2 regions of the Paenibacillus sp. MB22_1 genome follow, and region 2 is predicted to be linked to the other one. Evidence: riboswitches for the same ligand, from Rfam matches in the RefSeq annotation. Region 2 holds a riboswitch; the other holds the start of a gene.
The links. A riboswitch is a leader RNA that binds a small molecule or an ion and turns the genes downstream of it on or off. The one in region 2 is predicted to bind glycine.

Region 1: another riboswitch for glycine. It lies ahead of sdaAB (L-serine ammonia-lyase, iron-sulfur-dependent subunit beta); the one in region 2 lies ahead of gcvT (glycine cleavage system aminomethyltransferase GcvT).

What each region holds. Positions count from the first base shown of each region.
Region 1 is NZ_JBLADV010000002.1:2,469,069-2,473,252, forward strand. Features, by position in the region: gene ACL02P_RS22985 (S8 family serine peptidase) at 1-1,335, opposite strand, end outside; glycine riboswitch at 1,832-1,958, shown strand; gene sdaAB (L-serine ammonia-lyase, iron-sulfur-dependent subunit beta) at 2,122-2,793, shown strand; gene sdaAA (L-serine ammonia-lyase, iron-sulfur-dependent, subunit alpha) at 2,811-3,692, shown strand; gene ACL02P_RS23000 (MFS transporter) at 3,959-4,156, opposite strand.
Region 2 is NZ_JBLADV010000001.1:1,099,323-1,103,506, forward strand. Features, by position in the region: gene gcvPA (aminomethyl-transferring glycine dehydrogenase subunit GcvPA) at 1-528, opposite strand, end outside; gene gcvT (glycine cleavage system aminomethyltransferase GcvT) at 548-1,678, opposite strand; glycine riboswitch at 1,889-1,987, opposite strand; gene gcvH (glycine cleavage system protein GcvH) at 2,200-2,628, shown strand; gene mtnB (methylthioribulose 1-phosphate dehydratase) at 2,733-3,407, opposite strand; gene proC (pyrroline-5-carboxylate reductase) at 3,477-4,184, opposite strand, start outside.

The DNA.
Region 1 (4,184 bases), on a different contig from region 2:
TGCGGAAACTTCCGGTTTAATTTCACCGTAAGGCGAAGGTCCACGCAAAGAGAAATCCGCCAAATTCCCGTTGATGTCCGTAGCACCGGTGGCAAACGCTTCAGGATAGTTAGCTGGCGCAGCTACCGAACCGGGACCGCCGGGGTTGAAGATATCGGTGTTGCCCGCCGAGAACTCAGGGAAGATTTGCGCGCTTCTCCAAGCTTGTACGATCGGGCGGAACCATTCATCAATACCGGGGCCTCCTCCCCAGGAATTGTTCACCACGTCCGGAGCCAGCTCCGGATGCAGATTCCCTTCGGCATCCACCGGGGCGAGCAACCATTGGCCGCCGTCCAGAATGATGGCATCCGTGGTGGAGGGGTTAAAGATACGGACTGCGATCCATTTCGCCCCAGGCGCAACGCCGATCTGGTTCGAGCCGTCCGGCTCCGAACCAACCATCGTTCCCATGGTGTGCGTGCCGTGGCCGTGGCTATCGGTAGGCAGCGAAGCATGGCTGTGCGGATCATACCAGCTGAGTTCGGGATTCACGATATTGCCCGAAGCATCAAGGGCCCGCCATTTGCTCCGTAGAGCCGGGTGGTTGTAATCTACCCCGGTATCGAGGTTAGCTACAACGATGCCGGTGCCGTCGATGCCCATATTCCACACCTCGGGGGCATTGACCTGGGCGATGTTCCACTCGACGCTGCTTGGAGTAACGTCGGAGGGAGCTTGACTTGTACCGCCCAGCGAAGAAGAAATTTCGTCGGCCGGTTTCACGGCAGGCTCTGCAGCCGCATCTTTGTGGATTTCAACCTTTTGCAGATGTCGTTCTTCATTCGGCAGAATTTTCTCCACTTCGGGGAAAAGGGCGATTTGCTCCAGTACTTCTTTCGAGCTTGTCACCGCCATGGCATTTACGATAAAGTAGCTTTTGTAGTCTTTCACCTCTCCGGATTGCTGGGCTTTCCGCAAGTATTCCTCCAGCGCATATTGGGTGCGGGAGGCCGTTTCGCGCAGGGCGCTGACAACGGAAGTCCGTACGGACAGCTTCGCGGCGGAAGGAGTGGATTTCTCCAGCTGGGCTTTCTGAAGAGCCAGCTTGGCGACCGAAGTTGTATCGGTCTGCTCCTTGAGTTTGACCAGGTAGGTGACGAAGTCGTCTTGCTTAAACTGGGTCTGCAATTTAGCGTCGATCTTGGCTTCGGCCACTTGGGGCGCGCTCGATCTCAGGCTGCTTTGTCCCGATACGCTGCTGCTGCTGGCGGAGGCGACGGGAACGAGAGTTAACGCAAGAAGGATCGACATGCCAAGCGAGAAAGGTTTGCGAAATCTCTTGAGACTTATCAACTTCTTCACTCCCTTTGATTAAGTTTTAAGCCCAACATCCATCCTGTGACGGCCGCCCGGAGAAACGAATAGCTGAGTCCGGACGCATTACGCCTGACAAAAATTGAAGCAAGTGCCTCTTGGGTACATCACCTCCTTCATGTAAAATAGTGGAAGCGGGTGTAAGTAAGTCATGGTGGATGTGGATGTGAGTTGAAGCCAATGCTGTGGAGAGAATCGTTTTAGTTTAGCAGGGGTCATAGAGTGAAGATAAGTTAACACGGAGCGCACCTTATTTTTCAACAATTCATAAAATAAGGTAAAATCTGGGGTTGTTACGGACAGTATATATCTGTAAAATCAGGTATACAAGTGGGTGGATGAGTAAAATATACATATTTTCTTATAAAAATAGGAAAAAATAACTAGAATTCAACGTGAACCACCGGAATTTATGTAAGATATCTTGACATCTTGCTAGCTTCGGTTTACATTAAGCACAAATTCATATCGGCGAATGAGGATGATGGGAGAGTCCGCGGGCTGATCCGAAAAGGGACGCCAGCTTAGCGGCACCGAAGGAGCAAGGGCCGGTCCTGCAGCCGGCAGCCGAATCTCTCAGGTACAAGGACCATGATCGGACGCCACTCTGGAGAGAGCGAACAGCCACCCAAGAGGTACATGGACCCGGATGTTAAGTTGAACCGGGAACATTAAACTTTCAGGTAACGGGGACAGAGCGAAAGGCAGCAGCCTTTTTGCTCTGTCTCTTTTTCGTCATAGAAAAAATGAGGGGAAGATGTAGCGATGCGATTTAAAAGCGTATTTTCTATTATCGGTCCGGCGATGATTGGGCCTTCCAGCTCACATACGGCCGGGGCTGTACGGATTGGACGATTTGCCCGTCAGCTGCTCGGAACCGCGCCGGTCAAGGCGGAGATTTGTTTCTACGGCTCCTTTGCCGAAACGTACAGCGGGCACGGTACCGATCTGGCCATCGTTGGCGGCATTCTGGATTACCGTACGGACGACGAGCGAATCCGCCAGTCGATGCAGGACGCTGAAAAGCAGGGGATTGAGGTGGTGTTTGCCACCGGAGTCCTGCCTGGGGCCCATCCGAATACGGTAAAAATAAAACTAACCCGCCAAGACGGAAGTCATATCGAGGTCATGGGGGCATCCATTGGCGGAGGGACGATCGTCATTCGCAACATCGACGGTTTTGAGGTGAAATGCTCAGGCGAGCTGCCGACGCTGGTCATCTCCCACGCAGACCGGCAAGGGGTACTGGCAGGGATTACGGCCTTGTTCAGCCGGGAGAACGTCAATATCGGCTACATTATTACCGATCGGAAAGGGCGGACCGCTGAGGCACTGACTGTTGTGGAAGCCGATTCGTCCATTCCGCCGGAATTAGTGGAGGCGATCCGTGCGTTGGAGCATGTCAGCCAAGTGTCCTATATTGATCTGACGAAGTAAAGCGAGGAGGGAGCACGATGCGTTTTAAAAATTTACGTGAGCTGGCCCAGCTCTGTGAGCGGGAATCTCGCACGATTTCCAGCATTATGATTCAGGACCAGGTGGAAGAGAGCGGGCAATCGGAGGAAGAAATTTTGGCCGCCATGAACGAATACTACCAAATCATGAAAACGGCGGTGCATAAGGGGCTGACGGAGGATATCGTCTCCACAAGCGGGCTGACCGGCGGCGATGCCAAAAGGGTGGAGGCTTACCGCAATCGCAGTGAGACCTCGGTTGGTGACATCGCATGTCAGGCCATGGCTTATGCGCTGGCCGTGTCCGAGGTGAACGCTTCGATGGGCCGGATCGTCGCCACGCCGACGGCGGGCTCGTGCGGCATCATCCCCGGCGTGTTCGTCAGCGCCCAAGAGCGCTTCGGCTGGGAGGATGAGCATCTTGTGCGCGGGTTGTTTTGCGCGGGGGCCATCGGGTACGTGATCGCCAACAACTCGTTTATTTCCGGTGCAGAAGGGGGCTGCCAAGCAGAAATCGGATCGGCGATTGGGATGGCGGCCGGTGCAATGGTTGAGCTACGCGGCGGGACGCCGGAGCAGGCGGTGCACGCCGTTGGCCTCGCGTTAAAGAACACGCTGGGGTTGATCTGTGATCCCGTTGGCGGTCTCGTCGAAATTCCTTGTATCGTGCGTAACGGCTTTGGGGCGGTGAATGCGCTGGCTGCCGCCGATATGGCCTTGGCCGGTGTGCGCAGTGCGATCCCGTCGGACGAAGTCATCGACGTGATGCTGGAGGTGGGCTCGGCGATGCCCAGCCGCCATCGCGAAACCGCGCAGGGCGGGCTGGCACAAACGCCTACCGGCCGCAAAATCATGAAGGAGCTGCGAAGCCGGAAGAAGTAGAAGGAGTTGCTCCAAAGGTTTTCTTTTTTCAGAGGTAGGGTATGGATTCGGTTTATTCCGGTTGGGCTTCCATGGTGTTGCATTGCTTCTTGTTGACTGCAATGCAACAACAACGCTGCGCAAATAAACGAACGACGAGACTAGTGCAAGCAGCTTCCCGTGACGGTCGATGACCGAACCCACTTTGCGGGAAGCGACCATCGCGAGGATCGAGCCCGGGAAGATGACCAGTCCGGCATGGCTGGCGGTTAATCCGAAGCGATGCACTAAAATTTGCGGCAGCAAAAACAAGGTGGCAAAGCTGCCAGCGATACGGCCGACATGATCAAGGCCATCGCTTTGCCGCGCCGCTGGATCGGAACGTAACGGGATAACGTAACCATCGACAACGAAACGACCGCTCCGGCACCGGATGCTTGCACGACGCGAACGGCGAGCAGAATCCAGAAGCTCGGGCTAAACAACCCGGCGACGGCGGCGAGGCCTAGTGTT
Region 2 (4,184 bases):
GTAGGTGGCGAGCACCTCGCGTGCTTCCGGATGGACGGTGCGGGAGACGATAAGCTGTTTGCGTCTGGTGGCAGCCGCGGCCAGGTTGCCGGCTTCGGCTAAAGCGGTAGCTCCGTCGTACATGCTGGCATTGGCGACCTTCAGTCCGGTCAGCTCGCAGATGTACGACTGGAATTCGAAAATCGCCTGCAGCTCGCCTTGGCTAATTTCCGGCTGATACGGCGTGTACGCGGTATAAAATTCCGAACGGGACACGACGTGCTGAATGACGGAAGGAATGTGATGGTCATAAATCCCGGCACCAAGAAAGCTGGTGAATCGGTCGGTGTCGGCATTACGACCGGCAAGTTCTGCTAAGTGGCGGGTCAGCGCGTATTCGTCTAAACGAGGGGATACCGGGAGTTCACCTTGAATGCGAATGCTCTCCGGAATGTCCTTGAACAGCTCTTGGACGGAGCTTGCGCCGATCGTTTGCAGCATTTCCGCTTGGTCTTGTTCGGTTAACGGCAAATAACGATGTTTTAGCATCTGATTTCGTGTTCTCCTTTCACCGCTTGGCGGCAGGGTTTCGGCGATAGAACGGCAGCGGGACGACCTTGGCCTTCAGCCGCTTGCCGCGGATGTCGACCTCCACAATCGTGCCGGGTTTGGTATAGCGGTTGGTGAGGATCGCCATCCCGAGGTTTTTTTTCAGGGTAGGCGATTGCGTGCCTGTCGTGACTTCTCCGATCGGTTCCTCAGAGCCTTCGGCAAACACCGGGTAATGCGTACGCGGAATCCCGCGATCGATCATCTCCAGGCCGACGAGGCGGCGAGGGATGCCTTCATCCCGTTGTTTGATCAATGCATCGCGGCCGATGAAGTCGCCTTGCTCCAGCTTCACGAATCGGTTTAAGCCCACTTCGAGCGGGGTGATCTCAGGTCCCAATTCCTGGCCGTACAGAGGCAGGCAAGCTTCGAAGCGCAGCGTATCTCTAGCGCCCAGCCCGGCCGGGAGAAGGCCATGGCTCTCCCCGGCCTCCATCAGTATGTCCCAAAGCGCTTGCGCTTGCTCGGCTGCTACATACAACTCAAATCCGTCCTCGCCGGTATACCCGGTTCTGGACAGCAAGGCAGGTATGCCGGCAATCCGCGCTTCCCGGATAAATGTGAACGGACGCAAGGCCACTGGATCCTCCCCTTCGCTAAGAGGGGAGAGGAGGGAGGCGGCCAGCGGCCCTTGAACGGCAAGCAACGCCGTCTCGTCGGAGGCGTTCCGCATGGTTACACCTTCAGCAGGAAGGTGCTGCTGCAGCCAGTCCCAGTCTTTTTCAATATTCGAGGCGTTGACCACCAGCATGTACTTGCCTTCATCCAGTTGATAGATCAACAGATCGTCCACCACGCCGCCATCGGGATAGCAGAGCAAGGTGTATTGGGCTTTCCCCGGCTGAAGCAGAGTCACGTCGTTGGTTGTCATGTGTTGCAAAAAGCGTTCCGACTCAGGGCCCTCCACGAAAAATTCGCCCATATGCGATACGTCAAACAGACCGGCGCGCTCGCGCACGGCTTCGTGCTCTTTCTGGATGCCGCTGAACTGCACCGGCAGCTCCCAACCGCCGAAATCGATACAGCGGACTCCTTCATAACGCGCATATCCGGGATAGAGCGGCGTACGCCGCAATGCGGATTCGGACATTGCCATCACCTCGTAAGGGCCGGATCGGCCAATTTTTGAGAACAGCAAAAAGGACAGGCCAAAGAAAACCCGCTAGCCTACCTAACGGTTCTTCCCGGCTCTGTCCCTTGTACCTGAGAGTTACCCTGTGCTAAGGCTCGAAGCTCGCGCAGGTTTCCCCTTGGGTGATTCACGTAGAGGATACCTCTACGTGAATGCTCTCCAGAGTTGCGTCCGGCAGAGGTCCTTTTGCCTGAGAGATTCACCGCTTCGCGGCTTGCTCCTTCGGCGTTACAATACGGTAATTGTAATCTCTCCCCCTGCCATCAACCGCAGCTTACACATCTCATTAATACTCAAAAACCGCCTAGATGTCAATAAAGTTATCATAATAATTTTAATTAAATTCGTTTACTGGAAAAGGCTACGCTTACATTTTGTTAGACTCTATCAAATGTGTTAATAATATTGACATGAGAGCTAGGTTTGGAATAATCTGAACGAGGGAAATACGAAGATAGATAATCCACAATGTGTAAGGTATGCTAGATCATCCGAAAGAGGAGGAGCAAGCTTTGGCTAGTGAGATCAGGGAAAACGTGTTGTACAGCGATGAGCATGAATGGGTGCTTGATTTGGGGGATGGGACGGTGAAGATCGGCATCTCCGACGTAGCCCAACATCGGCTGGGCGACATCGTGTTCGTGGAGCTGCCCGAACCGGGGCAGGAATTCGAAGCGCAGGAAGGCATCGGAACGATCGAATCCGTTAAGACGGTCGCCGATTTGTTTACGCCGGTCAGCGGGACTGTGCTGGCGGTGAACCGGGAGCTGGATACCGCGCCGGAGCTCGTGAATGAAGAGCCGTACGACGGGGGCTGGATGGTTCACATTCGTTTGAAGGAAGACGCAAACGTCGCGCTGGCGAATTTGATGGACGCGAAGGCGTATGCGGAATTTATCGAGAGATAAAGCAAGATTTCGGGCAAAGTAAGAAACTCGCGGTCAGCGTAATCGCGGAAGCCGCTGATGTTCGGTCAGCATAACTCCGCTATCGCTTGTCGCGAGTTGTTTTTTTAGGCATGATGCCCTTTGGGGGGCAACAGCAGGGAACGGTACAGCGCTTCAAACATAAACTCCAGCGCTTCCAGATGGCGCTTGGCCTTGGTGATGTTAGCCCCCCAGGCATAGATCCCGTGATTTTGCAGCAACAACGCGGGCACACTTGTATCCAGACTGCCCGGGATTTGCTTGAGGATGGCAGGGAGCTCGGCGGCGTTTGGCAGAATCGGCACTCGGATCTCCGCTTGCATCTCCCATATCTCTAGGCTTTTGAGCAGTTCGTTTCCCTTGAGTGGGACGCCGCCATCCGCTGCGAAATAGTCGCTGAGCACATTATTGAACGTCGTATGTACGTGCGCGATCGCGCCGCAGCCGGTCATCCGGTAGATTCTCGCGTGTATCGGTGCGTCGGCGCAAGGCTTGAGCCGCGTTGGCTCACAGGGCGCGCCGGCGGAATCGACGAACAGCACGCCTGCCGGAGGGGAGGGTGCCGCTGACAGCTCCGACTTATACGTCTCGTCGGCTGTTACGGCAAACACGAACCGGTCCGGCGTATACCGGCCGACCCTCATCGACAAGCTGCCGCTGGAAGCGGGGAACCAACCGCGGGCGGCGAACTCCTCCCACAGGCGTTGGATGGCGTCCAGCGCCGCTTGTTTTTCTTCCCATGGGATATCGACGTAGTTCATGCTGCCGTCCCCCTTTCATACTGGCCTTAAGTGCATTGCCGGCCATCGCTGCACCACACAGCTTCGCTGCTACAACAGCGCTTGTCTCACGGCTTCGCCCATTTCTTTCGAGCGTTCGGCAGCCCGGTGGACCGCAGCCTTTACGTTCGGCTGAAAGCTGCCGGCTTCCAGCACGCCGATCGCCGCTTGCGTCGAACCGTTTGGCGAGGTGATGTCCGCACGCAGCTTGGTAGGCGCTTCGCCGGTTTCCGACATCATGAGGGCAGCGCCCAGCACCGTTTGCACGGTAAGCTCGCGGGATTGCTCTGGTGTTAGCCCGCCTTCGATGCCCGCTTCAATCATCGCTTCCATCAGATAATAAACATATGCAGGTCCGCTCCCGGATACGCCCGTCAAAATTTCCATTTGTTCTTCCGGGATAACGCTAACCATTCCAACGGCTTCAAACATCGACAAGACTTGGGCGCGCTGCGCCTCGGTGGTCTCCGGAGAGAAGGAGATCCCGGTAGCTCCATGTCCGATGGAGCAGGAGGTGTTTGGCATCGTGCGAGCCACTGCGACCGGACTGCCAAGCAGGACTTGAATCGTCGCGATAGATAAGCCGGCGATCAGGGAGACGATCAACTGACCCTCGCGCAGAAGCGGTCCAAGTTCAGCCAAAGCTTCGCCGGCGTCCTTCGGCTTCATCGCCAGGACGATAATCGATGCATCCCGCAAGTAGACCCGTTTCGCGTCCTCTTCAGCCGCTGTTTGTACCTGGTAGGTTTGCGCTAAATA